3 regions of the Kocuria nitroreducens genome follow, and region 3 is predicted to be linked to each of the others. Evidence: riboswitches for the same ligand, from Rfam matches in the RefSeq annotation. Region 3 holds a riboswitch; each other region holds the start of a gene.
What was found. A riboswitch is a leader RNA that binds a small molecule or an ion and turns the genes downstream of it on or off. The one in region 3 is predicted to bind S-adenosylmethionine.

Region 1 (7,435 bases), on a different contig from region 3:
GTGGGGTGTGTGGCCCTTCCACGGGTTCATCTTCCCGTCGATGGCCCGCAACATCCTCGCCGCTGCCGCCGCGCTGGACGACCCCGGGCCCGGGACCCGGGACCGGCAGGCGGACCAGGCCGCCGGGCGGCTCACTCCTGCCGGGCAGGACCCGGTCCGCGGCTGACCTCCTCCGGGCCCGCCACGGGCCGGGGACCGGGACGGCCCCACTCGCTCCAGGAGCCGTCGTAGACCGCGACGTCCTCGCGGCCGACGAGGTGGGCGCCCAGCGCCAGGACGCACGCCGTGAGGCCCGACCCGCAGCTGGTGACGATCCGTCGTCCCTCGGGCGCGGCCGCCGCGATCCGCTCCCGCAGCTGCGGCAAGGGCAGCAGCCGCCCGTGCGCGTCCTGCAGGTCGGTGTACGGCAGGTTGACCGCCCCCGGCATGTGCCCGGGGCGCAGACCCGGCCGCGGCTCGGGCTCGGTGCCCGCGAACCGGCCGGCGGAGCGGGCGTCCAGGACGGTGGCGCCCGGGTCGGCCAGGGCGCGCGCGACGTCCTCCGCCCCGACGAAGCCGTCCTCACCGGGCACGAGCTCGACGTCGCCGGGCGCGGCCGGCGGCGCGGCGTGCGCCCCGGTGGGCCGGCCCTCGGCGACCCATGCCGGGAGGCCGCCGTCGAGGACCGCGACCCGGTCGAAGCCCGCGGTCCGGAGCATCCACCAGACCCGGGCGGACGCGAAGATCCCCTTGCCGTCGTAGGCCACGACCGTGCTCGTGCGCGAGACGCCGAGCGCGCGGGCCGCCGCGGTCAGCTGCTCCGCCGGGGGCGCCGTGTGCGGCAGGGCCGAGGACGGGTCCGAGAAGCTCCCGTCCAGGTCCAGGCGCAGGGCGCCGGGCAGGGCCTCCTCGGCCCGGTTGAGCGTGGAGCTCGCGTCCACGAGCACGAGCCGGGGCTCGCCGAGGTGCTCGGCCAGCCACTCCGTGCTCACCACGGATCCGGGGAGCTCGAGCGGGGCGTCGTCGTCGTACGGGGTGCCGGTGCTCATGCACCCCAGGCTAGTGCCCCCGGCAGCCGGGGTCAGGAGGCGCCGGCAAGGGCGCGCTCGAGGTCCTCCAGCTGGTCCTCGACGTCCTCGATGCCCACCGAGAGCCGCACCAGGTCCACGGGCACGGCCAGCGCGGTGCCCCGGACGGAGGCGTGCGTCATCTCCGAGGGGTAGCAGATCAGGGACTCCACCCCGCCCAGGCTCACCGACAGCGAGTACAGCCGGGTGCCCTCCGCCACCGACCGGGCCGCGGCCTCCCCGCCGGCGAGGCGGAAGGAGACCATGCCGCCGAACCCGCGCATCTGCGCGGCGGCGAGCGCGTGGCCGGGATGCCCGGGCAGCCCGGGGTAGAGCACCTGGGAGATCTCCGGGCGCTCCAGCAGCCACTCGGCGATCCGCTGCGCGTTGTCCTGGTGACGCTCCATCCGCAGGCTCAGGGTCTTGAGCCCGCGGGCGGCCAGGTAGCTGTCCTGGGGGCCGGCCACGGCGCCGGCGGCGAACTGCTGGAAGCCGACCGTCTCGGCGAGCGGGGCCCCGCGCCACGCGGCCATCCCGACGACCACGGCGCCGCCGAGCACGTCGGAGTGCCCGCCGATGTACTTGGTGGTGGAGTGCACCACGGCGTGCGCGCCGAGCTCCAGGGGGTTCTGCAGGTACGGGGACGCGAACGTGTTGTCGACGACGAGCAGCGCCTCGGCGTCCCGGGCCAGCTGGGCCCAGGCCGCGACGTCGGCGATGCCGAGCAGCGGGTTGGACGGCGTCTCGAGCCACAGCACCTTCGTGGCACCGGGCCGCACGGCCGCACGGACGGCGTCGAGATCCGTGATCTCCACGGGCGTGTGGCCGATGTCCCACGGGGCGAGGACCCTGGTGATCAGCCGGTTGGTGCCGCCGTAGCCGTCGGCCCCGAGCACGATGTGGTCGCCCGGGCGGAGCACCGCGCGCAGCAGGGCGTCCTCGGCGGCGATCCCCGAGGCGAACGCGAACCCGCGCACGCCGCGCTCCAGGGCCGCGAGCTGCTCCTCGAAGCCGCTGCGGGTGGGGTTGGAGCCGCGGCTGTACTCGTGCCCGGCGCGCAGCACGTTGATCCCGTCCTGGGCGAAGGTGGAGGTCTGGTAGATCGGCGGGATGACCGCCCCGGTCAGCGGGTCGGGCTCCTGACCGGCGTGGACGGCGGTGGTGGTGAAGCCCCCGTGGCGGGTGCGGATCTCGGTGGAGGACGTCATGGTGGGGCTCACTTCCGGAAGGTCTGGACGGTGCCGACGACGGTGTCGAGGGCCTGGCCGAGATCGGCCACGAGGTCCTGGGGGGACTCGAGGCCGACCGACAGCCGGATCGTGGTCTCGGCGATCCCGCCGGCGCGGCGCTGCTCGGGGGTGAGACGGCAGTGCGTCATCGCCGCCGGGTGGGCCACGAGGCTGCGGGTGTCCCCGATGTTGGCGACCAGCTTGAACAGCCGGAGCGCGTCGATGAACGGACCCACGGCGTGGTCTGGGGCGGCGAGGTCGAAGGAGAACACGGAGCCGGTCCCGCGCGGGAAGTCCCGGGCCGCGATCCCGGCGCCCGGGTCCCCGGGCACGCCGGGGTGGTGGACGCGGGCGACGGCGGGGTGCCCCGCCAGGAACTCGGCCACCTCGAGGGCCGAGTCCGTGTGGCGGGCCACGCGCAGGTCGAGGGTCTCGGTGCCCTGCAGGATCTGGCTGGCGTTGAACGGGGACAGCGTGGTGCCGAGGTCGTGCACGTACTTCGCCCGGACCAGGTGCAGGTAGGGGCTGGTCCCGGCGCACTTCTCGACGAGGCTCAGCCCGCCCCAGCGGGCGCGCGCCTGCGTGAACTGCGGCCACTTCCCGGGCCGCGCGGACCAGTCGAAGGTCCCGCCGTCCACGACCGCCCCGGCGAGCGCGTTGCCGTGCCCGCCCAGGAACTTGGTGGCCGAGTGCACCACGATGTCGGCGCCCTTCTCCAGCGGCCGGTACAGGGCCGGGGACGCGAGGGTGTTGTCGACGACGACGGGCACCCCGGAGGCCCGGGCGACGTCGGCGATCCCGGGCAGGTCCGGCAGGGTGGCCAGCGGGTTGCCGATGGACTCGAGCAGGAACGCCCGGGTGTCGGGGCGCACGGCCGCGGCCCACGCCCCCGGGGTGGTCGGGTCCACGAAGGAGACCTCGATGCCGTAGTCCGCGAGGGAGTCGGTGAGCAGGTCCACCGTCCCGCCGTAGAGCTTCTCGGAAGCCACGAGGTGCTTGCCGGTGCCCTGGCCGAGCAGGGCCAGCAGCGCGACGGCCACGGCGGACTGCCCGGAACCGGTCGCCACGGCGCCCGCGCCGCCCTCGAGGTCGCTGATCCGCTGCTCGAGCACGGCCACCGTGGGATTGCCGGTGCGCGTGTAGGTGAAGCCCGCCCGGGTCTGGGCGAACATCTGCCGGGCCGCCTCGTAGTCCGGGAACTCGAACGCCGCGGTCTGGTAGATCGGCACCGTCAGGGTGCGCTGGGTGACCTGGTCGTGGGTGCCGGAGTGGATCTGCCGGGTTGCGAGGTCGTGGTCGGTCACGGGGATGGACATGTCGCTGCTCCTGTGCCTTGCTCTTACCCGCACCGGTCATCCGCACGGGCCCGGTGGGCGCGCCGCGGAAGATGCAGGCCGCTTCCTCATCCGAACCACCCAATGAGCATGGGGTTGGTGCGTGACCCAGTCGGAGCTTGGCGGTCACGTCTCGTGAAGCTGGAACAACACTATGCGCAGAGGTAGTGGGTGTCCTTCCGCGACGCAAGATGACGACCGTGACGGTTCATGACGCCGGCCGTGCGCGGGCCCGTGCCGGAGCCGCGCGTCAGGCCCGGGTGTCGATGTCCTCGAAGATCAGGAACGTCTGGGTGTCCACCACACCGGGCAGCTGCTGGATGTGCTCGAAGATCACCTGCCGCAGGTGCACGGTGTCCACGGCCCGCACGAGGAGCATGACGTCGAAGTTCCCCCCCACCAGGGCGATGTGGTGCACGGCGGGGATCGCCCGGAGCTGGGCGCACAGCTCCCGCCAGGTGTTCTGCTGGAGCTTGAGCGTCACGTAGGCGGAGGACTGCAGGCCCGCCCGCACCGGGTCGATCACGGTGCTGAAGCGCAGGATCACCCCCTCGTCCCGGAGCCGGTTGATCCGGGCGTAGGCGTGGGCGCGGGAGACGTGCACGGCCGCGGCGATCGCGGTCACCGACTGCCTCGCGTCCCGGGAGAGCGCCGCGAGGATCTTCCGGTCGGTCTCGTCCAGCGGCACGGGGGTCGAGGGCACGGCGGGCTCCTTCGGGGCGGGTCGGTCGCAGCCTCCGGAACGCGCCGGACGAATGCGTGTGCTCCACGCCACACTAGAACATTTCGTCCACGTGCCGTGCACTGTTCGTCTCAGTCTTCTGCACTTTCCCGGCCTTGTGGATACGAACCATGCCCCGTTCTCATACTGGGAAGACAGAGTTGCACCGGCCTTCCTGCCTCCCCGGGTCCGCGATCGGACCGGGGACCGACCGAGGGGACATCATGAGCCAGACCGTCGAGACCCCCGAGGACCCCATCCTCCGGGCCTCCCAGACCTTCGGCATCACACCGGAGCAGTACATGCTCCCGGCCCGCGGCGAGATCCGCATGGTCGATCCGAGCGGGCAGCTGCTCGCCCCCGAGGAGCAGGGCACCGGCCCCGGCCACGAGTACCCGCTGCCGGCCAGGGACGTCCTGCTGGAGGCCTACGAGAAGCTGGTGGTCGGGCGGCGGGTCAACGACCAGAACTCCGCGCTGGTCCGCCAGGGGCGGATGGCCGTCTACCCGTCCAGCCACGGCCAGGAGGCCTGCCAGGTGGCCGCCGCCCTGTGCCTCCGGGAGGACGACTGGCTGTTCCCCACCTACCGGGACACCGTGGCGGTCATGACCAAGGGCGTGGACCCCCTGCAGGTCATGGCGATCTTCCGCGGCGAGTGGCACGGCGGCTACGACCCGTACGAGCACTGCGTGGGCATCCAGTCCACCCCGCTCACCACCCAGCTGCTGCACGCGGTGGGCGTGGCCCACGCGGCCAAGCTGCGCGGCGAGGACACCGTGGTCCTGGCGATGTGCGGGGACGGCGCCACCAGCGAGGGGGACTTCCACGAGGCCCTGAACTTCGCGGCCGTGTTCAAGCTGCCGGTCGTGTTCTTCGTGCAGAACAACGGCTACGCGATCTCCGTGCCCCTGTCCCAGCAGTCCGCGGCCCCGAGCCTCGCCCACAAGGCGGTCGGCTACGGCATGGCCGGCGAGCGCGTGGACGGCAACGACCTCGTGGCGCTGCTCGCCACCCTGCGCCGCGCCGTGGACCTCGCGCGCTCCGAGTCCGAACCCCTCCTCGTCGAGGCGCACACCTACCGCATGCAGGCGCACACCAACGCCGACGACGCCACGCGCTACCGGGACGACGCCGAGGTGCAGGAGTGGATCGCCAAGGACCCGGTGACCCGGATGCGCGCCTACCTCGGCGCCGAGGGCCTGCTCGACGACGCGGCGGAGCAGCGCATCGCCGCCGCCGCCGAGGACGTCGCCACGGCCCTGCGCGACGGCATGAACGCCGACGTGGAGATCGACCCGCTCGAGCTGTTCCGCCACGTCCACACCGAGCAGACCCCGCAGCTCGCCGAGCAGGAGCAGTTCCTCGCCGCCGAGCTCGCCCGAGAGGAGACCGGACAGTGAGCACCCTGCACGCCCCCGCCCCGGCCGGCGAGGCTCCGGCGGTCAAGCCGGCCACCTTCGCCCAGGCGCTCAACACCGCCCTGGCCGACGCGCTGGCCGCCGACGACGCCGTCGTCGTCTTCGGCGAGGACGTCGGCACCCTCGGCGGCGTCTTCCGCATCACCGACGGGCTGACGAAGCGCTTCGGCCGCACCCGGTGCTTCGACACCCCGCTGGCCGAGTCCGGGATCGCCGGCATGGCCGTGGGCATGGCGATGAACCGGATGCGCCCCGTCATCGAGATGCAGTTCGACGCCTTCGCCTATCCGGCCTTCGAGCAGGTCGCCTCGCACATCGCGAAGATGCACAACCGCACCCGCGGCGCCGTGCGCCTGCCGGTCGTCATCCGGATCCCGTACGCCGGCGGCATCGGCGGCGTGGAGCACCACTGCGACTCCTCCGAGGCCTACTACGCCCACACCCCGGGCCTGAAGGTGTTCACCCCCGCCACGGTCGAGGACGCCTACCTCATGCTGCGCGAGGCGATCGACTCCGACGACCCGGTCGTGTTCTTCGAGCCCAAGAAGCTCTACTGGTCCAAGGCCCCCGTGGACCTGGCCGAGCTGAAGGACCGCTACGAGCACCGGGCGCCCGAGCGCCGGGAGGGCCGCGCCGTCGTCGCCCGCGCCGGTGAGGACGCCACGCTGCTGGCCTACGGGCCGTCCGTGCCGACCGCCATGGCGGCCGCGGCGACCGCCGCCGGCGAGGGGCGCTCGCTCGAGGTCGTGGACCTGCGCAGCATCGTCCCGTTCGACGACGGGACGGTCGCCGCGTCGGTGCGGAAGACCGGGCGCGTGGTGGTCGTGGCCGAGGCGCCGGGCTTCGCGTCCGTGGCGGCCGAGATCGTGGCCCGTGTCCAGGAGCGCTGCTTCCACTCCCTGGCCGCGCCCGTGCGCCGCGTGACCGGGTTCGACATCCCGTACCCGGCGCCCAAGCTCGAGGAGCACTACCTGCCGAGCGTCGACCGCATCCTCGACGCCGTGGACGACCTGCAGTGGGAGGACTGACCATGACCGTGAGGACGTTCACCCTGCCGGACCTCGGCGAGGGACTGACCGAGGCCGAGCTCGTGAGCTGGCTCGTCCAGGTGGGCGACACCGTTGCCGTGGACCAGCCGATCGCCGAGGTGGAGACCGCCAAGTCCGCCGTGGAGGTGCCCTGCCCCTTCGCCGGGACCGTGCACCAGCTGCACGGCGCCTCGGGGCAGACCCTCGACGTGGGCGCGCCGCTGATCTCCGTCGACACCGGGGACCGGGCGGGGACCCCCGCCCCGCAGGGCGGCGGGCCCAAGGGCGGGCAGACCTACCGGGAGGAGGAGCGCGCCGGGGCGGACCCCGCGGCGGCCGCCGAGGCCGCCAGGACCTCCGGGGCCCCCGAGGACGACGCCGGATCGGGCAGCGTGCTCATCGGGTACGGCACGCCCGCCGGCGGCACGGCCGGGCGCCGGCGCCGGCCGAAGCGGGCCGGATCCCCGGCTGGTTCCGCCGCCGCGGGCGCCGCCCACGACGCGATGGCCTCGGCCCCGCGCCTGGCGCCCACGGTCGTTTCGCCGATCGTGCGCAAGCTCGCCAAGGACCGCGGCGTCGACGTCTCCACCGTGCGCGGCTCGGGACCGGGCGGGCTCATCCTGCGCCGCGACGTCGTGGCCGCGGCGGCCGCCCCCGCG
Region 2 (7,435 bases), on a different contig from region 3:
TGAGGGACTGGGCGTGGCCGATCCACGGCACCGTGAACGCCTCGCCGCGCAGGCCCTCGCCCTCCCGGCTGACGTCGCCCCACAGGATCGAGGGGCGGGTGCAGCGGGAGCCGTAGGACTGCACCCAGCCGTGGACGGTGGTCGCGAAGCCGTCGAGGTGCTCCGCGAAGTACTGGACCATGTCGTTGCGCTCCGCCTCGCCGTGCACCAGCACGTCCAGGCCCAGCTCCTCCTGCAGCCGCACCACCCGCTCGATCTCCTCCCGCAGGAAGGCGTCGTACTGGGCGTCGGTGAGGGCGCCGGCGCGGTGCCGGGCGCGGGCGGCACGGACCTCGCCGGTCTGCGGGAACGAGCCGATCGTGGTGGTGGGCAGTGGGGGCAGGGGCCCGGACGCCGTGAAGGACCGGCCCTCCTGCGCGGCCCGGCGGACCGCCGCGGCCGTCCGCCCGATGTCCGCGGCGGTCAGCGACCCGGCGCGCTCGCGGACGGCCGCGTCGTGGACCCCCGCCGCGTCCTGCCGGGTGCGGCGGGCCTCGGCCGCCTCGGCCAGCTGCTCCGCGACCGCCTCCGGCCCGGCGGCGAGACCGCGGGCCAGGGTGACGATCTCGCCGACCTTCTGATCGGCGAAGGCGAGCCAGCTCCGCAGCTGCGGGTCCAGCCGGGTCTCCTCGGCCACGTCGTGCGGGACGTGGAACAGGGACGTGGAGGAGGCCACGGACACCTGGGCACCCCCGCGGGCCAGCTCCGCGAGCTGGTCGAGCCGGCCGGCCAGGTCGGCCCGCCACACGTTGTGCCCGTCCACGGCGCCGGCCACGAGCACGGCGGAGTCCTCGCCCTGGAAGAACTCCAGCTCCTCGGGCGTGGGGACCCCGCCCTTGACGAGGTCGAGGTGCAGGGCCTCCACCCCGGAGCAGGCCAGCGGGTGCAGCAGCGGCCCGGGGGAGCCGTAGGAGGTGGTGACGAACAGCTGCGGGCGCCCGGCCACGGCCGTCAGGGTCGTGTAGGCGTCCCACACGGACGCGGCGAGCTGCTCGGCGGGGACGTCCTGGTCCGCCACGAGGGCCGGCTCCTCCAGCTGCACCCAGTCCGCGCCGGCCGCGCGCAGCTCCTGCAGCAGCTGCGCGTACACGGGCAGCAGCTCGGGGAGCCGCTGCAGCGGGTCAAAGCCCGCAGGGGCGTCGTCGTCGGCCTTGGCGAGGAGGAGGAAGGACACGGGGCCCACGAGGACCGGCCGGACGCTGAATCCGTGCGCGGCTGCGCGGCGGACGTCGGCCACCAGCCGGTCGGCGGTGGCGCGGAACGGGGTTCCCGGGCCGATCTCGGGCACGAGGTAGTGGTAGTTGGTGTCGAACCACTTGGTCAGCTCGAGCGGGGCGCGCCCGGCGTCGCCGCGGGCGAGCACGAAGCCCGCGTCGAGGTCGAGCCGGCCCTGGGCGTCGGCGAGGTCGGCGAAGCGGGACGGGACCGCGCCGAGGGCCACGGTGGTGTCCAGCACCTGGTCGTAGAGGGGGAACGCCGCGGGCAGGGACGAGTCCTGGGCGCCGAGGCCCAGCTCCACGAGCCGGCGGTGGGTCGCCAGCTGCAGGTCGGCGGCCGCCGACTCGAGCTCCTCGCGGGTCGAGCGCCCGGCCCAGTAGGCCTCGAGGGCCTTCTTCAGCTCGCGGCGGCGGCCGATCCGGGGGTAACCGGTGATGGTGGCGGCGGGGAACGGGACAGTGGTCATGCGGATCTCCTGAAGAAGTGTCGGTGGTCGTGCGGAACGGTGGTGCGGTGCGTGCTCAGGCGGGGAGCAGCAGGTCGTCGAGCGGGACGGGCACGTGCGGCACGCGCGGGAGGTCCACGTGCTCCAGCAGGTCGAGCACGGCCGGGTGCTCGTTGAAGGTGTAGAGGTGCAGGCCGGGGGCACCGGCGTCCAGGGCGGCCCGGGCCAGCCGTGCTGCGAAGGCCACGCCGGCGCGGTGCCGCTCGGCAGGACCGGGCGCGTCCTCCAGCGCGGCGGCCAGACCGGGGTGGGGTGCCAGACCGGCCAGCCGGCACAGCGTCCGCAGCCGCCGCGGGTCGGTGACCGGCATGATCCCCGGGACGATCGGGATGGTCACCCCCGCCGCACGCGCCGCCGCGACCAGGCGCTCGTAGCGCTGCGGGCGGAAGTAGACCTGCGTGATGGCGAAGTCCGCCCCGGAGCGCTGCTTGGCCAGCAGCACCTCGACGTCGTGCCGGAACGAGGGCGACTCCGCGTGCCGGGTCGGATAGGCTGCCACGCCCACAGCGAGCCGGCCGGCCGCCAGAGCCGCGGTGTGGCGCTGCTCGACCTCGCGCACCAGCTCCACGAGCTCGCCGGCGTGCCGGAGCTCGCCCGGCTCCGCCCCCGGGTCCAGGTCCCCGCGCAGGGCCAGGACGCCCCGGACCCCGCGGCGGACCAGCGCGGCCACGGTCTGCTCCAGCTCGGCCCGGGTGCTGCCGACGCACGTCAGGTGCGCCAGGGGCCGCAGGCTCGTGCGGGCCAGGAGGTGGTCGAGCAGGGCGAGCGAGCCGTCCCGGCGCCGCTCGTCACCGTTGTACGTCACCGAGACGTGGTCGGGACAGGTCGGCTCGAGCGCCTCGATGGTCTGCAGCAGCGTGTCGGCGCTCGCCGCGCTGCGCGGTGGATAGAGCTCGTAGGACAGGGACGGCGGCGCCGGCCGGGCGGTCGGGCGTGGGGTCACGTTCTTCCTCCAAGGGTCACCCCGAGGGAGGGCAGCAGCCGTTCCTCGGGGTGGACCCGGGAGGCTGCGACAGCTCCATCGGTCCTGGCGGGAGCACCGTTCCGCGGACCCCGTGGCGGGGGCGCGGATGGTTGCTGCGGCGTCGACGAGCCAGGTCTCTCGGCCGCTCTGGATAGATGCAGGACCCATTCCAGCGGCTGTCCCGCCGTGCTGCCAAGTGCGGGCGCCCAGAAGACGCCGGTGCGCCGACTGTGACGACCGCGGCGTCACAGGACGCAACACGGACGCACGGTGACGCACGGGCGGCGGCCCGCGGTCCCGCGCCCCGCGCCCGCTCGTCATAATGGACGAGCCCGCCCCCCGACCGCAGGAACGAGTGCCCATGCTCTCCACCCCCCGCATCGTCGCCGTCGTGCCCTGCCACAACGAGGAGACGGCGGTCGCCCGGGTCGTGACCGACCTGCTCGCCGCGGTGCCCGGCATCGAGGTGCACGTCTACGACAACTGCTCGACCGACGGCACCGCCGAGGCCGCACGGCGTGCGGGGGCGCACGTGCGGCGCGAGGAGGAGAAGGGCAAGGGCAATGTGGTCCGGCGCGCATTCGCGGACCTCGACGCCGACGTCTACGTGCTCATCGACGGCGACGACACCTACGACGTGGCCGACGTCCCCGCCCTCATCGAGACGCTGCTGGCCGGGCCCTACGACCACGTGGTGGGCGTGCGCCGACAGGTCACCGGCACCGCCTACCGGTCGGGGCACGAGTCCGGCAACAGGTTCTTCAACGCGCTCGTCACCTTCGCCTTCCGCCGGAAGGTCTCCGACATGTTCAGCGGCTACCGGGTCTTCTCGCGCCGCTTCGTCAAGTCCTTCCCCGGCCTCTCCCGGGGCTTCGAGATCGAGACGGAGCTGACCGTGCACGCCGTCAACGCGCGGATGCCGCAGACCGAGGTCGCCGTCGGCTTCCGCGACCGGGCGGAGGGGAGCGAGAGCAAGCTGCGGACCTACCACGACGGCTTCCGCATCCTGGGCGTCTTCGGGCAGCTGCTCTTCCACGAGCGCCCGTTCCTCGTCACCGGCGCCGTCTCGCTGACGCTGTTCCTGCTGAGTCTGGTCCTCGGCCTCCCCGTGGTCGCGGAGTTCGCGAGCACCGGCCTCGTCCCCCGCTTCCCGACGGCCTTCCTGGCCGCCTCCCTGGTGATCCTGGCCGGGGTGTTCCTGCTCATGGGCGTGCTGCTGAGCGGCCAGGCCAAGATCCGCCGGGAGACCTCCCGGCTGTTCTACCTGCGGCAGCCGGCTCCGCCGTGGAGCGGTGGGGACGGACCGGACGGGGCCGGACCCCGCGACGCGGAGCACCGGCGGCAGCTCCCGTGAGCGCGGGACGGGAGGGGCTGCGGTCGCGACTGGCCCCCCTGCTGCCCTGGGCCCAGGGCCTCGGGATGCTCCTGGTCCTGCAGTTCGCCCTGTTCGGGCTGCTGACGGCGGCCCAGGCGGTGCCGGACCGGCCCATCGTCGAGAACCTGCTGGCGGCGGTCGAGGACGGCACCTACGGCCCCCACGGGACGATCGACCGGATGGGCGGCCCCGCGGACACCTTCACCGAGTGCGTCGTGGCGGGCACGGGCCTGGGGGCGTCCCCGGAGGAGTCCGCGTTCAGCCGGGCGGTCCGGATGCCCCGGCTCGCCACCTGCGGCGGCGGCCCGGAGCAGCTGCGGGCCCTCTCCGAGGGGGCCGTGCTCACCGACAACGACTACTACAAGTACTGGGCCGGCTACACCGTGCTCACCCGCCCCGTGCTGGCGCTGACCGGTCTCGAGGGCCTCCGGATCGTCTCGGGCACCCTGATGGTGCTCGCCCTGGGCGGGGCGTTCCTCGCCGTCCGCGCCCGGACCTCCACCGCCGTGGCCCTGGCCCTGACCCTGCCCTACCTGGCAGGGACCAACCTGCTGTCCACGCCCTCGACCTCCTTCAGCCAGTCGATCTCCATCGCCTTCATCTTCCTCTCGGTGGTCCTCGCCGCGCTCGGGGCGGGGCGCTCGCCCCGGACGGCGCACGCGGGGGTGGCGCTGGGGGCGGCGCTGTTCTGCTTCGTCGACCTCCTCACGACCCCCGCCGTGCCGTGGGCGATGTCCGCGTTCGTGGTCGGCGCGGCGGTCTGGTGCCGCACGGGGGCACTGCGGGAGACCGTCGTGGCCGTGCTGCTGAGCGGCCTGGTCTGGCCGGTGGCCTTCGCCGTCACGTGGCTCGCCCGCTGGGTCATCGCCGGTGCCTTCCTGGGCGTCCCGGCCACCCTGGAGGTGGTCCGCCGCAACGTCGGGATCCGGACCGGGGGCGACCACTCGGGGGTCTCCGAGGCGTTCGGCGCGGGCGTGCGCCGCAACCTCGTCTACTGGTGGGAGGTCGTGCCCACCTCGGGGCTGGTGCTGACCGGCTGCCTGCTCGCGGCGGGCGTGGGCCTGGTCCTGGCGCTGCGCCGGGGAGGGCCCGCCCGGTGGATGGTCGCCGCCGTCCTGGCCCTGCCCGCCCTGGCCGTGCCCTTCTGGTACACGGTGCTCAGCAACCACTCCCAGATCCACGCGTTCTTCGTCAACCGCGGGGTGGCGGCCGCGCTGGCCGTCGTCGCCGCCGCCTGCCTGGCCGCGGCCGTGCGGCCGCGCACGGCAACCGGGGCGCCGCAGGCCGGGCCGTCGCAGCTCTCCACGGAGCGCGCGGAGCCCGGGGAGACCCCCGCCCGTCACGATCCGGTCTCGGGTCTTGCCGGGACCGCGCAGGAGACCTAACCTTTAACAACCAACAGATTGATCAAGGAATCAGTTGACAAACACCGTGGACCCCGGCGACGACGACCTCCTCGACAAGGCCTTCCTGGCCCTCGCCGACCCGGTCCGCCGCCGCATCGTCGCCCGGCTCAGCCGCGGACCGGCCACGGTCACCGAACTGGCGGAACCCTTCGCGATCTCCATCCAGGCGGTCTCGAAGCACATCCAGGTCCTCGAGCAGGCGCAGCTCGTCACACGCACCCGTGACGCCCAGCGCCGGCCCGTCCACCTGGACCCTGCACGGCTCGAGGCGCTCACGACGTGGATCGACCGCTACCGGCTGGTCCGGGAGGAGCAGTTCCGCCGCCTCGACGCCGTGCTCGACACCCGAGCCGCGGACCGCGGCGAGCACACCCAGGACTGAACCATGGGACACCCCTTGCACCTGACCGTCCCCGACGGCCTGCCCTTCATCGACTTCGAGCGCGAGTTCGACCACCCCGTGGCCGACGTCTTCCGCGCCCACGCCGACCCGGCCCTGCTGCGGGAGTGGCTCGGCCCCCGCGGCACGCACGTGGAGGTCGACTCCTACGACTTCCGCAGCGGCGGCGCCTACGAGTACCACCACACCGGCCCGGACGGCGTCTCCTACGCGTTCCGCGGCATCCTGCACACCGTGCGCGAGAACGAGCTCGTGGTCCAGACCTTCGAGTTCGGGGGCTACCCCGACGTGGTCGACCTCGAGTTCCTGCGCTTCGAGGACCTCGGGGACGGACGGTGCCGGCTGGTCGGCCACGCCGTCTACCCCACCCAGGAGGCCCGCGACGGCATGGCCGGCTCCGGCATGGAGAGCGGCATGTCCGACGGCTACGAGCGGCTCGAAGAGCTGCTCGCCTCCCGGGTCCGCTGAGCCGCCCGCCACCGAGGAGCCCGTCATGACCAACACCCTGCACGTCACGGCGCCCGAGGGCGTCCCCTGCGTCGACTACTCCCGCGAGTTCGACGCTCCCGCCGCCGAGGTCTTCCGCGCCCACGCGGACCCGGAGCTGTATCGGCAGTGGATCGGTCCGCGAGGGCTCGAGACCCGGATCGACGGCTTCGACTGCCGCAGCGGCGGGTCCTACCGGTTCGTCCAGCGGGGCGCGGGAGGCGGTGACGAGTACGCCTTCCACGGCGTCTTCCACACCGTCCGGCGGGACGCCCTCATCGTCCAGACGTTCGAGTTCGAGGGCTGGCCGGACGTGGTCACGCTCGAGTTCTCGACGTTCGAGGACCTGCCCGGCGGGCGCTCCCGGCTCACGGGCCGGTCCGTCCACCCGTCCGTCGAGTCGCGCGAGCAGTACCTGGCCACCGGCATGGAGGCGGGGATGGCCGAGGGCTACGACCGGCTGGAGGAACTGCTGTCCGGGCGATCCGCGCAGGACGGGGCCTGACCCGGCACGACCTCCCGGCCGACCACGGCAGTCCGTGCTCGGCCGGGAGCCCGTGCTCCGTCGCGGGAACAGTGCTCCGCCCACCGGCCGGGGGTCCGCGGGGCGGCGCGGGACGATCTGCGAGTCCGGGGCGAGCCCCCGGACGACGAGGCCCGTGGCGCCCACGGTGCTGCGCAGCACGACAGCACGGCGGAGGACGGGGACCCGGCCGGGGTCCTCGTGGACGGCGAACCCATGAGCATCGGGGGTATCGGACCGCGGTGGTCCCCGGACGGGGCGGCGGAGTGCCTGCCCCGGGTCACGGGCCGCTAGACTTGCACGGTACGAGCCCCTGGGTCTCCTCCCGCCGGCGCCGCGCCGCCTCGGGCGTGCGGACGGGAGCGGGCCGACGCAGGGGCGTTGTCGTGCCCGGCCGGTGCGCGCCTCCGCCGGGTCCCGCGGGGGAAGTCCCGTTCCATCCAGGCAGGAGAGTCGTTCAATGCCAGCAATCGTGATCGTCGGCGCCCAGTGGGGCGACGAGGGCAAGGGCAAGGCCAC
Region 3 (7,435 bases):
CGTACTCGTTCTCCGCGGCGAGGTGGGCCAGCACCTCGGGGGAGTCCTTGTCCCGCATCCACTCGTACGGGTCGGAGAACACGTGGCCGTGGAAGGCGCGCTCGACGGGCTGCCGGCTGATCTGCGGGGGAAGGACTGTCATGGGTTCCATCCTAGGGAAGACGTGCCGGGGAGCACGGTCCGGACGGGGCAGGGGCAGGGCGGTCCCGGCAGGACGGGCCCGGGCACCGCTCGCCGCCGTGTACGCGGGCCGTCCGGTGCGCCGGTGCCAGAATGGCCGCATGAGCACCCCCGCCCACCTCGCCCCGCGACCGCCCGCCTTCGGATCCACCCGCGCCGACCTGTGGCTGCAGGTGCTCCTGGTGCTCGGGGTGTCCCTGGGCGCCTCGGCCCTCTACGCGGTGCTCTCCCTCGCGGAGCACCTCGCGCGCGGACCGCTGTCCGAGGCGCAGGCCACCATGAACCCGCCGCTGAGCCTGCAGCCCCTCTTCGACCTGCTCCGCCAGCTCACCGGCATCGCCCTGGACCTGGTGCCGGTGCTGCTCGCGCTCTACCTGCTCGCCGGCTCCGCCGGCGCCCTGGGCACGGTCCGCCGGCGGATCGGTCTCGACGCCCGCATGCCCGTCCCGGACCTCGGCCTCGGCACCGTGCTCTTCCTGGTCATGGGCCTGGGGACGCTGGCGCTCTACGGCGCCGGCCGGGCGCTGGGCGTCACCGCGGAGGTCACCACGTCCGGGCTCGCCCCGCACTGGTGGACGGTGCCCGTGCTGCTGCTCTCGGCCGTGCGCCACGCCCTGGTCGAGGAGGTCGTCGTGGTCGCGTTCCTGACCGACCGGCTGACCCGCATCGGATGGAGCTGGCCCGTGGTGCTGGTGGTCACGGCCCTGTTCCGCGGCAGCTACCACCTCTACCAGGGGATCGGGCCCTTCCTTGGCAACGTGGTGATGGGCCTCGTCTTCGCGGAGCTCTACCGGCGCACCGGCCGGGTGATGCCGCTCGTCGTCGCGCACTTCCTGCTCGACGCCGTGGGCTTCCTCGGCGCCGCCCGGCTCCTGGGCTGAGCCCGGAGCCGCCCGGCAGAGCCCGCAGCCGGCCAGCGCCCGGACCGGCGGCGGCCAGGGCCCGCCCGGCCTCAGATGGTGACGGGGCCGTCCGGGGTGCTGAAGGAGACGGAGAGCACCCCCGGGGCGCCGTCCGGGTAGCGCCAGTCGACCTCGAGGCCCTCGAGTGCGGTCTCGACGGGGGCGCCCAGCCACTCGGCGACCCGCTCCGGAGCCCCGGCGATGGCCATGCCCGCGAGCCCGACGTCCGTGATCCGCGCCTGGGACGGGTGCATCTCCGGGGCGGAGTCGAAGCGGATCATGAACGGCAGCTGCGGGTCGGCGATCAGGCCCTTGACGCCGATCTGGTGCCACTCCAGGCACCGGCCGTCCGGGAACACCCGATGGCCGGGCACGGACCGGCGCCCGAGGCGCTGCTCGAAGGGGGCGAGGTCGTCGACCTCCACGACCCAGCCCAGCCAGCCGCCGCCGGCCGCGGAGCGGGCGCGCACCGCCTGGCCGAAGGGCGCCTTCTCCGCCGCCGGGTGCTCGAGGACCTCGACGACCTCCACGTACTGGTGGTTCGTGAGCGGCAGGATCATGTTGCGGGTGCCGAACCGGGGGTGCACCCCGCCCTTGACCGGCTCGATCCCGAGCTCGTCCGCGATGCGCTCGGTGGTGGCCGCCAGGCCCTCCGGGCGGCAGGCGTAGGACACGTGGTCGACTCTCATGGGCTCATCGTGGCACCCTGTGAGTTTCGTCTCCAAATCGGCCCGCGGCGCGCCGGGGACGGTGCGGGCGGTGCCCGGTTCCGGGTGTCACGGCCGGGCCCGGCTTGACGCCGTGTCGCCCGTGTCCGGAGAATGCTGTCCAGGTCATGAGCGCCAGCGTCCAAGCCCCAGCTAGCTGGCCGGCAACCCTCCACCGCGGTGGGGTGCCCTGGGTGAAGACCAGGCTCCTCGCGACCGGCGAGCGAGCAAGCGCGGGTCCCCGGCGTCCGGCCGCACCGCCCCGGCCGGGACGGGACCCCTGATCTCCGCAAGGAGTCCCACGGCATGTCCGATCTCCCCGCCACCAGCACCGACGTCCCCGCCGCCCGCACCGACGCGGCCGCGCCCGAACGGCCCACCCCGGAGAACCCCGGGGGCTGGGCCTTCGAGACCCGGCAGATCCACGCGGGGCAGAGCCCCGACCCGGTCACCGGCTCCCGCGCCCTGCCGATCCACCAGACCACGTCCTTCGTCTTCCCCGACGCCCAGGCCGCCGCCGACCGCTTCGCGCTCGCCGAGCTCGGCCCGATCTACACGCGGATCGGCAACCCGACCACGGAGGTCGTGGAGAACCGGATCGCCGCCCTGGAGGGCGGCGTGGGCGCCCTCATGCTCAGCGCGGGGCAGTCGGCGACGACGTTCGCCGTGCTCAACGTCGCCGGAGCGGGCGACCACATCGTGGCCAGCCCCAGCCTGTACGGCGGGACCTACAACCTCTTCAAGTTCACGCTGCCCAAGCTCGGCATCGAGACCACCTTCGTGGCGGACCCGGACGACCCCGAGGCCTGGCGGCGGGCGGTCCGGCCGAACACGAAGGCCTTCTTCGCGGAGACGATCCCGAACCCGCGCAACGACGTGCTCGACATCGAGACGGTCTCCGGGATCGCCCACGACCACGAGGTGCCGCTCATCGTGGACAACACCGTGGCGACCCCGTACCTGGTCCAGCCCTTCCGCTGGGGCGCGGACGTCGTGGTGCACTCGGCCACCAAGTTCCTGGGCGGGCACGGCACGGCCATCGGCGGCGTGATCGTGGACTCCGGGGCCTTCGACTTCGGCCGCTACCCGGAGCGCTTCCCCGGCTTCAACCAGCCGGACGAGTCCTACGGCGGCCTCGTCTACGCCGAGGCCCTGGGCGCGGAGGGCCCCTTCGGTGTCAACCTGTCCTACATCCTCAAGGCCCGGGTGCAGCTGCTGCGCGACCTCGGCTCCGCGATCTCCCCGTTCAACGCGTTCCTCATCGAGCAGGGCATCGAGACCCTGTCGCTGCGGATGGAGCGGCACGTGGCCAACGCCGAGAGGGTGGCCCGCTGGCTCGAGGCGCGCCAGGACGTGCGCTCGGTGTCCTGGGCCGGGCTGGAGTCCTCCCCGTGGCACGAGCGGGCGCAGAAGTACGCACCCCGGGGCGCCGGGTCGATCCTGGGCTTCGTCCTCGACGGCGGCCGGGAGGCCGGAGCCGCCTTCGTGGACGCCCTGACCCTGCACTCGAACGTCGCGAACATCGGCGACGTCCGCTCGCTCGTGATCCACCCGGCGTCCACCACGCACAGCCAGCTCCTGCCCGAGGAGCAGCTGGCCTCCGGCGTGGAGCCCGGCTTCGTGCGCCTGTCCGTGGGCCTGGAGAACATCGACGACATCCTGGCGGACCTGGAGCAGGGCTTCGCCGCGGCCGCGGCCGCGCACGGAGGGCAGGAGTGACCGTGACGGTCGTGGGGGGCACCGACGCCGGGACCGCCGTCCGCGAGGACGGCGTGCCGCGGGTAGCCGGGATCGGCGAGCTGGAGCTCGAGTCGGGCTACCGGCTGCCCGACGTCCGGATCGCCTACGAAACCTGGGGGACGCTCGCCCCGGACGGCTCCAACGCGGTCCTCGTCGAGCACGCCCTCACCGGCGACACCCACGTGGCGACCGGCCGGGCCCGTCCCGGTGCCTCCGAGACCGAGCGGCGCGCCGCGGAGAGCGGCGGCTGGTGGGAGGGCCTGGTCGGCCCCGGCGCCGCCATCGACACGGACCGCTGGTTCGTGGTCTGCACCAACATCCTGGGCGGCTGCTACGGGTCCACGGGCCCGGCGACCCCTGCGCCGTCGAGCGTGGACCCCGAGAGCCGCCCCTGGGGCTCCCGCTTCCCGCTCGTCACCGTCCGGGACTGCGCGCACGCCGAGGCGGCCCTGGCCGACGCCCTCGGCATCGACGCCTGGCGCCTGGTCATCGGGGGCTCCATGGGCGGGGCCCGGGCCCTGGAGTGGGCCGTGACCTACCCGGACCGGGTCCGGGCGTGCGCGGTGGTCGCCGCATGCGCCCAGTCCAGCGCGGAGCAGCTCGCATGGGGCCAGGCGCAGAAGCTCGCGATCCGCCAGGACCCCCACTTCCGGGGCGGGGACTACTACGACGGCCCGCTGCCCGTCACGGGTCTGGGCCTGGCACGGCGGATCGCCCACATCACCTACCGCTCGGCCGACGAGCTGCACCACCGGTTCGGGCGCTCACCGCAGGCCGACGAGCAGGTCATCGACACCCACGCGGACGGGCGGGGGCGCTACCAGGTGGAGAGCTACCTCGATCACCAGGCGTCCAAGCTGGCCGGCCGCTTCGACGCCAACAGCTATCTCGCCGTCAACGAGACGCTCATGTCCCACGACGTCGCCCGGGGCCGCGGCACGCTCGAGGAGTCGCTGTCCGTGGCCTCCTGCGAGTGGCTCGTGGCGGCGGTGGACTCCGACCGGCTCTACCTGCCCCGCGAGTCCGACATCCTGGCCGCCGCGCTGCCCGGGGACGTCCGACGGCACACGCTCACCTCGCCCTCGGGCCACGACGGCTTCCTCATCGAGACGCCCCAGCTCGGCAAGCTGCTCGTGGAGACCGTGCTGCGCGAGCCCTGAGCCGTCGCGGCGGCTCAGGGGCCCGGGTGGCACACTGGTGCCATGACCGACACCTCCGTCCCGACCGGGACCGCCACCCCCTTCGCCGTGTGGAGCAACGACGCCGACGCCCGCCCCGGCACCCCCCTGCTCGTGCTCCTGCACGGCTACGGCTCGCACGAGCACGACCTCATGGGTCTCGTCCCGGCCCTGCCGGACGAGTTCAGCGTGGCGTCCCTGCGCGCCCCCGAGCCCGTCCAGTTCGGCTACCAGTGGTTCCCGCTGGCCGCGGACCTCAGCTACGCCCTCGACCGGGTCGCCGAGGCCGTGGAGCCCGTCGCGGCGTGGCTGCGTGAGCTGGCCGCGGACCACCCCAGCATCACGCTGCTCGGGTTCTCGCAGGGCATGGCCATGGCCACGTCCCTCGCCCGCCACATGCCCGGCGAGATCGCCGCGGTGGTCGGGCTCTCCGGGTTCGTGGTCCCCGGGGAGCACCCCCTCTTCGCCGACGACCGGCTGCGGGAGCAGCCGCTGCGGATGTTCTGGGGCCGCGACCCGCAGGACCCGGTCATTCCGCAGGAGCTGGTCGACTCCACCGCCGAGTGGGCCCTGGAGCACGCCGAGGTCATGAAGGTGCACTACACCGGGATCGGCCACGGGATCAGCCAGCAGGAGGTCGGGCACGTGCGCGAGTACCTCACCCAGGTGGTGCTGGGCGACCCCGCCCGCCGGGTCAGCCCCCCGCGGTGATCCGGACCGAGGCACCGCCGGCGGAGACGACGTCCCCCGGGTGCAGCTGCCGGCCGCGCCGCGTCTCGACCTCGCCGTTGACCGCGACCTGACCGTCCTCCACGAGGCCCCGGGCGTGCGCCCCGTCCTCGGCGAGGTTCGCCAGCTTGAGGGCCTGGCCCAGCCGGATCATGTCGTCGCGGATGGGCAGTTCGCCGGGTCCGCCGGGCTGCTGGGGAGTTGTCATGGCCCCATTGTCCCAGGTCCCATGCGGTCGGCGGGCACGGCGGGAATTGGCTACCCTGGAACGAGGACGTCGCTCGCGGCGTCCTCGTTCGTGACGGCCGCCGACGGCCGGTTCCCGGCGGGGCACCGCCGGGCCACACCACCCACCACGCGCGTCCGCAGCCGGCGGTCGGGCGAGACCCCGGAGGAAATCCACATGGCCCCCAAGTCCACACTGGACAACGTCATCTCGCTGGCCAAGCGCCGCGGTTTCGTGTTCCAGGCGGGTGAGATCTACGGCGGTTCCCGCTCCGCCTGGGACTACGGGCCCCTCGGCGCGGAGCTCAAGGAGAACATCAAGCACGAGTGGTGGCAGACCTTCGTGCGCGGGCGCGAGGACATGGTGGGCCTCGACTCCTCGATCATCCTCCCGAAGGCCGTGTGGGAGGCCTCGGGGCACGTGGCGACCTTCACGGATCCGCTCGTGGAGTGCACCTCCTGCCACAAGCGCGCCCGCCAGGACCACCTGGTCGAGACCTTCGAGGAGAAGAAGGGCCGCGCCCCGGAGAACGGCATGGCCGAGATCCCCTGCCCCAACTGCGGGACCAAGGGCCAGTGGACCGACCCGCAGCAGTTCTCCGGGCTGCTCAAGACCTTCCTCGGCCCGGTCGACAACCAGGAGGGCCTGCACTACCTGCGGCCCGAGACCGCGCAGGGCATCTTCGTGAACTTCAACAACGTGGTCACCTCGGCCCGGAAGAAGCCGCCCTTCGGCATCGGCCAGATCGGCAAGGCGTTCCGCAACGAGATCACCCCCGGCAACTTCATCTTCCGCACGCGCGAGTTCGAGCAGATGGAGATCGAATACTTCACCCACCCGTCCGAGGCCGGGCACTGGTTCGACGAGTGGGTCGAGGCGTGCTGGAGCTGGTTCACGGACCTGGGCATCGACCCGGACCACATGCGCCGCTACGACGTCCCCGAGGACGACCGGGCGCACTACTCCGCCGGCACCATCGACATCGAGTACCGGTTCGGCTTCCAGGGCAACCCCTGGGGCGAGCTCATGGGCGTGGCCAACCGGACCGACTACGACCTCGGCGTGCACAACGAGCACTCGAACACGGACCTGAGCTACTTCGACCAGCAGACCGACGAGCGCTACGTCCCGTACGTGATCGAGCCGTCCTTCGGCCTGACCCGCTCCATGATGGCGTTCCTCGTGGACGCGTACACCGAGGACGAGGCTCCCAACTCGAAGGGCGGGGTGGACAAGCGCACGGTCCTCAAGCTGGACCCGCGCCTGGCCCCGGTCAAGGCCGCGGTGCTGCCGCTGTCCCGCAACGAGGACCTCTCGCCCAAGGCGAGGGACCTGGCCGCCGAGCTGCGCCGGAGCTGGAACATCGACTTCGACGACTCGGGGGCGATCGGGCGCCGCTACCGCCGCCAGGACGAGATCGGCACCCCGTTCTGCATCACGGTGGACTTCGACACCCTCGAGGACCAGGCCGTGACCATCCGCGAGCGGGACGCGATGACCCAGGAGCGCGTGGCCCTCGACCAGGTGAAGGGCTACCTCGCCGGGAAGCTCGTCCGCTGATGAGCGGCGCGCTGACCGGTTCGGGGCTGCGGCCCTGGCGGGACGGGGACGACCTGCGCCTGCTCGAGGTGTGGCCCGCCCCGGAGACGCCCCAGGCCGCCGCCTTCCGGGCGACCCTGCGCCCCGACGACGACGCCCCGTGGTCCCGCACGGTCGTGGCGGAGGACCAGGGCGTGCCGGTCGCCGCCGCCACGGTCTACGAGTCGGCGCTGC

Region 1: another riboswitch for S-adenosylmethionine. It lies ahead of ACFYE1_RS11260 (O-acetylhomoserine aminocarboxypropyltransferase/cysteine synthase family protein); the one in region 3 lies ahead of ACFYE1_RS03745 (bifunctional o-acetylhomoserine/o-acetylserine sulfhydrylase).
Region 2: another riboswitch for S-adenosylmethionine. It lies ahead of ACFYE1_RS07800 (methylenetetrahydrofolate reductase); the one in region 3 lies ahead of ACFYE1_RS03745 (bifunctional o-acetylhomoserine/o-acetylserine sulfhydrylase).

Annotation. Positions count from the first base shown of each region.
Region 1 covers NZ_JBHZTC010000014.1:83,016-90,450, reverse strand. The annotation lists gene ACFYE1_RS11275 (SDR family oxidoreductase) at 1-166, shown strand, start outside; gene ACFYE1_RS11270 (sulfurtransferase) at 132-1,028, opposite strand; gene ACFYE1_RS11265 (cystathionine gamma-synthase) at 1,061-2,254, opposite strand; gene ACFYE1_RS11260 (O-acetylhomoserine aminocarboxypropyltransferase/cysteine synthase family protein) at 2,263-3,591, opposite strand; SAM riboswitch class IV at 3,629-3,750, opposite strand; gene ACFYE1_RS11255 (Lrp/AsnC family transcriptional regulator) at 3,860-4,312, opposite strand; gene ACFYE1_RS11250 (thiamine pyrophosphate-dependent enzyme) at 4,555-5,730, shown strand; gene ACFYE1_RS11245 (alpha-ketoacid dehydrogenase subunit beta) at 5,727-6,776, shown strand; gene ACFYE1_RS11240 (dihydrolipoamide acetyltransferase family protein) at 6,779-7,435, shown strand, end outside.
Region 2 covers NZ_JBHZTC010000009.1:40,526-47,960, reverse strand. The annotation lists gene metE (5-methyltetrahydropteroyltriglutamate--homocysteine S-methyltransferase) at 1-1,723, opposite strand, end outside; gene ACFYE1_RS07800 (methylenetetrahydrofolate reductase) at 1,779-2,705, opposite strand; SAM riboswitch class I at 2,778-2,884, opposite strand; gene ACFYE1_RS07795 (glycosyltransferase) at 3,088-4,080, shown strand; gene ACFYE1_RS07790 (hypothetical protein) at 4,077-5,486, shown strand; gene ACFYE1_RS07785 (ArsR/SmtB family transcription factor) at 5,533-5,889, shown strand; gene ACFYE1_RS07780 (SRPBCC family protein) at 5,893-6,375, shown strand; gene ACFYE1_RS07775 (SRPBCC family protein) at 6,401-6,898, shown strand; gene ACFYE1_RS07770 (adenylosuccinate synthase) at 7,377-7,435, shown strand, end outside.
Region 3 covers NZ_JBHZTC010000004.1:89,723-97,157, reverse strand. The annotation lists gene ACFYE1_RS03760 (S9 family peptidase) at 1-142, opposite strand, end outside; gene ACFYE1_RS03755 (CPBP family intramembrane glutamic endopeptidase) at 282-1,061, shown strand; gene ACFYE1_RS03750 (VOC family protein) at 1,133-1,771, opposite strand; SAM riboswitch class IV at 1,914-2,029, shown strand; gene ACFYE1_RS03745 (bifunctional o-acetylhomoserine/o-acetylserine sulfhydrylase) at 2,096-3,508, shown strand; gene metX (homoserine O-acetyltransferase MetX) at 3,505-4,689, shown strand; gene ACFYE1_RS03735 (alpha/beta hydrolase) at 4,732-5,418, shown strand; gene ACFYE1_RS03730 (RNA-binding S4 domain-containing protein) at 5,402-5,644, opposite strand; gene ACFYE1_RS03725 (glycine--tRNA ligase) at 5,840-7,222, shown strand; gene ACFYE1_RS03720 (GNAT family N-acetyltransferase) at 7,222-7,435, shown strand, end outside.